Regions from separate parts of the Actinoallomurus sp. NPDC050550 genome, predicted to be linked through region 2. Evidence: predicted binding sites of a transcription regulator. Region 2 holds the regulator's gene; the other holds the start of a gene.
The links. Region 2 encodes HrcA, which represses chaperone genes, less so after heat shock. Its sites were predicted from a motif close to TTGGCACTCTCNNNNNGAGAGTGCCAA; they were not measured.

Region 1 (3,410 bases), on a different contig from region 2:
ACAGGGATGGGCGGGCATGCGAAAGGGGCGGTCCCAGCACCGCGGACCGCCCCCTAAGCGAGTGGACTCAGAAGTCCATGCCGCCCATGCCACCGGAGGGGTCGCCGGCCGGAGCCTTCTCCTTCTCCGGCTTCTCGGCGATGACCGCCTCGGTGGTGAGGAACAGCGCCGCGATGGACGCGGCGTTCTGCAGCGCCGAGCGCGTCACCTTCGCGGGGTCGATGATGCCCGCGTCGAACATGTTGACGTACTCGCCGGTCGCGGCGTTGAGGCCCTGACCCGGCTCGAGGTTGCGGACCTTCTCGGCCACCACGCCGCCCTCGAGGCCGGCGTTGATCGCGATCTGCTTCAGCGGCTCCTCGAGGGCGCGCTTGACGATCGCCGCACCGGTCGCCTCGTCGCCTTCGAGCTCGATCTTGTCGAACGCCCTGGCGCTCGCCTGCAGCAGCGCGACACCACCGCCGGGCACGATGCCCTCCTCGACGGCTGCCTTCGCGTTGCGAACGGCGTCCTCGATGCGGTGCTTGCGCTCCTTGAGCTCGACCTCGGTGGCCGCGCCGGCCTTGATGACGGCGACGCCGCCGGCCAGCTTGGCGAGGCGCTCCTGGAGCTTCTCGCGGTCGTAGTCGGAGTCGGAGTTCTCGATCTCCGCGCGGATCTCGTTGACGCGGCCCGCGATGTCGTCGGGGTTGCCGGCGCCATCGACGATGGTGGTCTCGTCCTTGGTCACCACGATGCGCTTGGCCTGGCCGAGCATGTCGAGCGTGGTGTTCTCCAGCTTGAGGCCGATGTCCTCGCTGATGACCTGGCCACCGGTCAGGATCGCGATGTCCTGCAGCATGGCCTTGCGGCGGTCGCCGAAGCCCGGGGCCTTGACGGCGACGGACTTGAAGACACCGCGGATCTTGTTGACGACCAGCGTGGCCAGGGCCTCGCCCTCGACGTCCTCAGCGAGGAGGATGAGCGGCTTGCCGCTCTGCATGACCTGCTCGAGAACCGGCACGAGGTCCTTGTTGGCCGAGATCTTCGAGCTGACGATGAGGATGTAGGGGTCGTCGAAGACGGCCTCCATGCGCTCGGGGTCGGTCACGAAGTAGTGCGACACGTAGCCCTTGTCGAAGCGCATGCCCTCGGTCAGCTCGAGCTCCAGACCGAAGGTCTGGCTCTCCTCGACCGTGATGACGCCTTCCTTGCCGACCTTGTCCATCGCCTCGGCGATCATCTCGCCGATCGAGGGGTCGCCCGCGGAGATGGAGGCCGTGGAAGCGATCTGCTCCTTGGTCTCCACGTCCTTCGCGATCTTGGAGAGCTCCTCGCTGACGCGCTCCACGGCGGACTCGATGCCCCGCTTCAGGGACATCGGGTTGGCGCCGGCGGCCACGTTGCGCAGGCCCTCGCGGACCAGCGCCTGGGCCAGCACGGTGGCCGTGGTGGTGCCGTCACCGGCTACGTCGTCGGTCTTCTTCGCGACCTCTTTGACGAGCTCGGCCCCGATCTTCTCCCACGGGTCCTCGAGCTCGATCTCCTTGGCGATGGATACACCGTCGTTGGTGATCGTGGGGGCGCCCCACTTCTTCTCCAGAACGACGTTGCGGCCCTTGGGACCGAGGGTCACCTTCACGGCGTCGGCAAGCTGGTTCATGCCGCGCTCGAGGCCGCGTCGCGCGTCCTCGTCGAACGCGATCATCTTTGCAGCCATAAGCTCCAGATCCTCCCGGAACGGGGTGGCTATCACTGGATCGAGTCGACGCCCGCGACGGACGACCCCGTCCGGCGACTTCCATGCCGTCGCCGGGCGCGAGGCCTCATCGCCTCGATCACTTCGTTGGCACTCTCAATAGTAGAGTGCCAACCGCTTGTTTAGCACTCTGCCCCCGAGAGTGCAAGCGCGGTCCGCTCTCACCAGGGTGAACTTCTCGCCATCTCGCGCCGGCGCCCTCCCCAGCACGCTATAACGCCAGGTCTGCGGGGTTACGCCAGGGCCCTGACCGCGTACGACCGGGAGCCCAGAAACCCGCACGGCGACGGCCAGAGGGGCCGTTCACGGTCAGCGGGCCGAGCGGGGGAGGCGTTCGGACGGCCGGAGGCCCGGCGCCGAAGCGCCGGGCCTCCGTCGGGCTATGGGACTCAGAGTGCCCGGACCGCGTCCGCCTGGGGACCCCGGTCGCTCTGCGTGATCTCGAACTCCACCCGCTGCCCCTGCTCGAGGCTGCGGTAGCCATCCGACTGGATGGCCGAGTAGTGCACGAACACATCCCTGCCACCGTCGACCGCGATGAAGCCGTAGCCTTTGTCCGCGTTGAACCATTTGACGGTGCCTTGCGCCATTCCTAACAACTCCCACCAGGGCAATTCCCGTGACCATTGGCCACGGCCACTGATTCGAGCCCGCCGGACCACTGCGGAACCCGCCGATCGCCCGCCGACTCGGCTGCGGCGGCCATCGCCGACCCTACACACGGCTACCGTCCGTGGAACAGCCTTTACCCGAGAAGTGCGCGCGGCCGATGTCGGTCAAAAAGAGAATCCCTCAGGCGGAACTAGCGACGTCTACCGATAAATCCGTATACGCGGGCCCGAATTACCGCGCGGGAGAGCGGAGTGGGAGCCTCTGCCTCGGTCGTTTCGGCTGCCGAACGCACGATCCCCGGTGGTCACCGGGTCCGTAGACTCGGCGACCACCGGGGATCGCGGGTACGTCCTGATCACGGGGGGTCACCCCCGAGGAGGGCTCAGCCGCCGGCGACGGCCGGGATGATGGAGATCTGGACGCCGTCCGGCGTCGGCGTGTCGAGCCCGTCGGCGAACCGCACGTCCTCCTCGCCCACGTAGACGTTGACGAACCGCCGGATCTTGCCGTTGTCGTCGAGGATGCGCGCCGCGATGCCGGAGTAGCTGGCCTCCAGGTCGGCGACGACCTCGCGCACGGTCGAGCCCGTCGCCTTCACCTCGGCCTCACCTCCGGTGTAGCTCCGGAGGATCGTCGGGATGCGGACACTGATCGAGCTCACGCCAGACCTGCCTTTCGGAATGCCTCGATGGTCGGAGCGATGTTCGCGGACGGCACGGCCACCGGGGCCACCGCGTCAAGGGTCTTGAGACCGTCGCCGGAGTTGATGAAGACGGTCTCGGCGTCGGGGTCGAGTGCGCCGCCGGCCAGCAGCTTGCGGAGGGCGCCCAGCGTGACACCGCCCGCCGTCTCGCCGAAGATGCCCTCGGTGCGGGCGAGCAGCGCGATGCTGTCGACGACCTCTTCGTCGGAGACGTCCTCGATGGCCCCGCCGGTGCGGCGCACGGCGTCGAGGACGTACGGCCCGTCGGCGGGGTTGCCGATCGCGAGGGACTTGGCGATCGTGGCCGGCTTGACGGGCTGGACGACGTCGAGCCCCGCCTTGAAGGCCGCCGAGACG
Region 2 (3,410 bases):
AGGCCGTACATCGGGATCACCTGGCCGGACTGGGTGCCGGGCCGGATGTCGATCTCCTCCGGGCCGTCGAGGGTCTCGACGGTCAGCGTGGTGCCGAGCGCGGCGGCGGTCATCGGGACCTGGACGGTGCAGTGCAGATCGTCGCCCTGCCGTTCGAAGATCTGGTGTGGGCGCTCCACGATCTCCAGGAACAGGTCGCCGGCCGGTCCGCCGCCCGGGCCGACCTCGCCCTCACCGGCGAGCTGGATGTGGGTGCCGTTCTCGACACCGGCGGGGATGCGCACCTTGATCGTGCGGCGGGTGCGGACCCGGCCGTCGCCGGAGCACTCCGGGCACGGGTTGCGGATCATGGTGCCGTAGCCGCCGCACTGGGGGCAGGCCCGCGACGTCATGACCTGACCGAGGAACGACCGGGTGACCTGCTGCACCTCGCCCCGGCCGTGACACATGTCGCACGTCTCGGGGTGCGTGCCCGGGGCCGTGCCGGCGCCCGAGCAGTTGTTGCACACGACGGCGGTGTCGACCGTCAGCTCGCGCGTGGTGCCGAACGCCGTCTCGGACAGGTCCAGTTCCACGCGCACGGTGCCGTTGCGGCCCCGCCGGGCCCGGCTGCGCGGCCCTCGCTGGGTGGTGGTGCCGAAGAAGGCGTCCATGATGTCGCTGAACGGGAACCCGGCGCCAAAGCCACCGGCTCCCGCGCCGGCGCCGGCGGCGAACGGGTCGGCGCCCAGGTCGTACATCTCGCGTTTCTTCGGATCGGAGAGCACCTCGTACGCCTGGGTGATCTCCTTGAACCGATCCTGCGTGGCCGGATCGGGATTCACATCCGGGTGCAGCTCACGCGCGAGCCTTCGGTAAGCCTTCTTGATCTCGTCCGCACTGGCGTCCCGGCGCACCCCAAGGGTCGCGTAGTAGTCGTTCGCCACTTACGACCCCGCCAGAATCTGACCGACGTAACGTGCCACTGCGCGCACTGCTCCCATCGTCCCGGGGTAGTCCATCCGCGTCGGACCGAGAACGCCGAGCCGGGCCACGGCCTGGTCGCCCGCGCCGTACCCGGTGGCGACCACCGAGGTCGTGCGCAGGCCCTCATGCGGGTTCTCGGTGCCGATCCGCACGGTGAGGCCGGAGGGGTTCTCCGCCTCGCCGAGCAGTCGCATCAGGACGACCTGTTCTTCCAGGGCCTCCAGCACGTCACGGAGGCTCTGGGACAAGTCGGCGCGGGCGAGGTTCGCCGCACCGCCGATGATTATCTTCTCTTCGTGCTTCTCCACGAGGCTCTCGAGGAGGACCGACAGCACCGTCGCGGCCAGGGGCCGCTCGCCGACCGGAACCTGCTCCGGCAGGTCGGCGAGCGCGTCGGGCACGTCAGTGAGCCAGCACCCGTCGAGACGCGCGTTGAGCAGCGCCCGCAGGTGCGCGATGGCCTCGTCGGAGACGTCCTCGTGGGTCTCGATGGCCCGCTGCTCGACGCGGCCGGTGTTGGTGATGACCACGAGCAGGAGCCGCTGGGCCGCGATCGGCACCAGCTCGACGTGCCGTACCGACGAACGCGTCAGCGAGGGATACTGCACGACGGCGACCTGCCGCGTCAGCTGTGCCAGCAGCCGGACCGTACGGCTCACGACGTCGTCGAGGTCGTAGGCGTTGGCCAGGAACGTCTCGATGGCGCGCCGCTCGGCCGCGGACAGCGGCTTGATCGTGGACAGCCGGTCGACGAACAGCCGGTATCCCTTGTCGGTCGGAACACGTCCCGCGCTGGTGTGGGGCTGGGCGATGTAGCCCTGCTCCTCCAGTACGGCCATGTCGTTGCGGATCGTGGCCGGCGAGACGCCGAGATTGTGCCGGTCGACCAGCGTCTTGGAACCCACCGGCTCGTGGGTGGACACGTAATCTTCGACGATGGCTCGCAGCACGGCCAGTTTTCGATCGTCGAGCACGCACTCACCTCCCGTGTCCACAGCCCTTCAATCTGGCACTCTTCTCCTCTGAGTGCCAAGTGTACGGCTCGGCGGCACGCACGAGGAGACGCCGGTGGATCACGTTCTCGCGTCGAGCATGACAGAGTCACTCGTGTGACCTGGCACGAGATTGCGGAACGTTGTTTCCAGCGCCGTTATTCCGACTTCGACGTGACCGTGGGGGTCGTCGTCGGGGCCGAGGGCGCCGTCGTCATCGACACCCGCGCGAGTGTCGCACAGGGCGTGCGGCTGCGCGACGACGTTCGGCGGCTCGGCGTCGATGATCCCGTCGTCGTCAACACCCACGGCCATTTCGACCACTGCTTCGGCAACGCCGCGTTCGCCGGGGAGCGGTGGGGACACACGTCGGTGCCGGACTACATGGCGCACACCGCGCGGCCGATGCTGGCGCGTGAGTTCCCCGGGTGGGCGGAGAAGGTCGAGACCGACCTGCTGCTCGCGCCGGACCACCTCGTCACCGACCGCGCCGAGCTCGACCTGGGCGACCGCGTCGTCGAGCTGCGCCACTTCGGCCGGGGCCACACGGACGGCGATCTCGTCGTGTGGGTTCCCGACGCCCGGTGCGCGTTCACCGGCGACCTGATCGAGCAGTCGGGCCCGCCGTCGTACGGCGGCGACTCGTTCCCCCTGGAGTGGCCCGGCACCCTGGCCGAGCTGCTGCGGGCCGTGGACGGCGTGCTCGTGCCGGGGCACGGGGAGCCCGTCGATCCGGAGTTCGCGGCCCGCCAGCGCGAGGAGATCGACCTGGTGGCCCACCGGGTGCGGGAGACGCACGCCGCGGGGCTGGACGTCGAGGAGGCACTCGGCTCGGGCGACTGGCCGTACCCGGCCGAGGCGCTGCGCGAGGCGGTCCGGCGCGGCCACGACCACCTGGACCCGAGCCCTGGATCAGGATGAGCCACCGGGAGGGCCCGATCCGGTGCGCCGCCGGGTGATCGGACCGGCAGGACATCAGGGTGAGCCGCCCGGACCGGACTGACAAGGGCTCATAGCGAGCCGCCCGGACGATCGGGGCGGCGAGGGATCAGCGCGAGCCGCTCGGACGGCTGACTCGCTCGCCCCGTGACCGGTACGGTGCGACGAGTGCGGAGCAAAGACTATGGACGCGACGTTCTGTCCGGCGACTGGCGCCGCCCGAAGAAAGGGCAGATCCCGGAGGTCGCCGCCGAGCCGGGTCTGGTCGCCGAGGACCCGTCGAGCGGTTTCTGCGGCGCGGTCGTCGCCTGCGAGAAGGACGCGGTGACCCTGGAGGACCGGTTCGGCAAGCGCCGGGTCTTCCCTCTCGCCAAGGCCGGGTTCCTCATGGACGGCAAGCCGGTGACGCTCGTCCGTCCCGTACGGGCGGCGGGGCCCGCGCGGTCGGCGTCCGGCTCGATCGCCGTGCCGAACCTCCGGGCCCGCGTCGCCCGGGAGAGCCGGATCTACGTC

Region 1: groL (chaperonin GroEL) is a predicted target of HrcA. The motif match lies at 1,826-1,852, and genes of this name have one in related genera.

What each region holds. Positions count from the first base shown of each region.
Region 1 covers NZ_JBFAJC010000019.1:20,565-23,974, forward strand. The annotation lists gene groL (chaperonin GroEL) at 68-1,699, opposite strand; gene AB0I04_RS25405 (cold-shock protein) at 2,128-2,328, opposite strand; gene AB0I04_RS25410 (MoaD/ThiS family protein) at 2,733-3,011, opposite strand; gene thrC (threonine synthase) at 3,008-3,410, opposite strand, start outside.
Region 2 covers NZ_JBFAJC010000024.1:65,936-69,345, forward strand. The annotation lists gene dnaJ (molecular chaperone DnaJ) at 1-926, opposite strand, end outside; gene hrcA (heat-inducible transcriptional repressor HrcA) at 927-1,940, opposite strand; gene AB0I04_RS29625 (MBL fold metallo-hydrolase) at 2,076-2,879, shown strand; gene AB0I04_RS29630 (DUF3097 domain-containing protein) at 3,066-3,410, shown strand, end outside.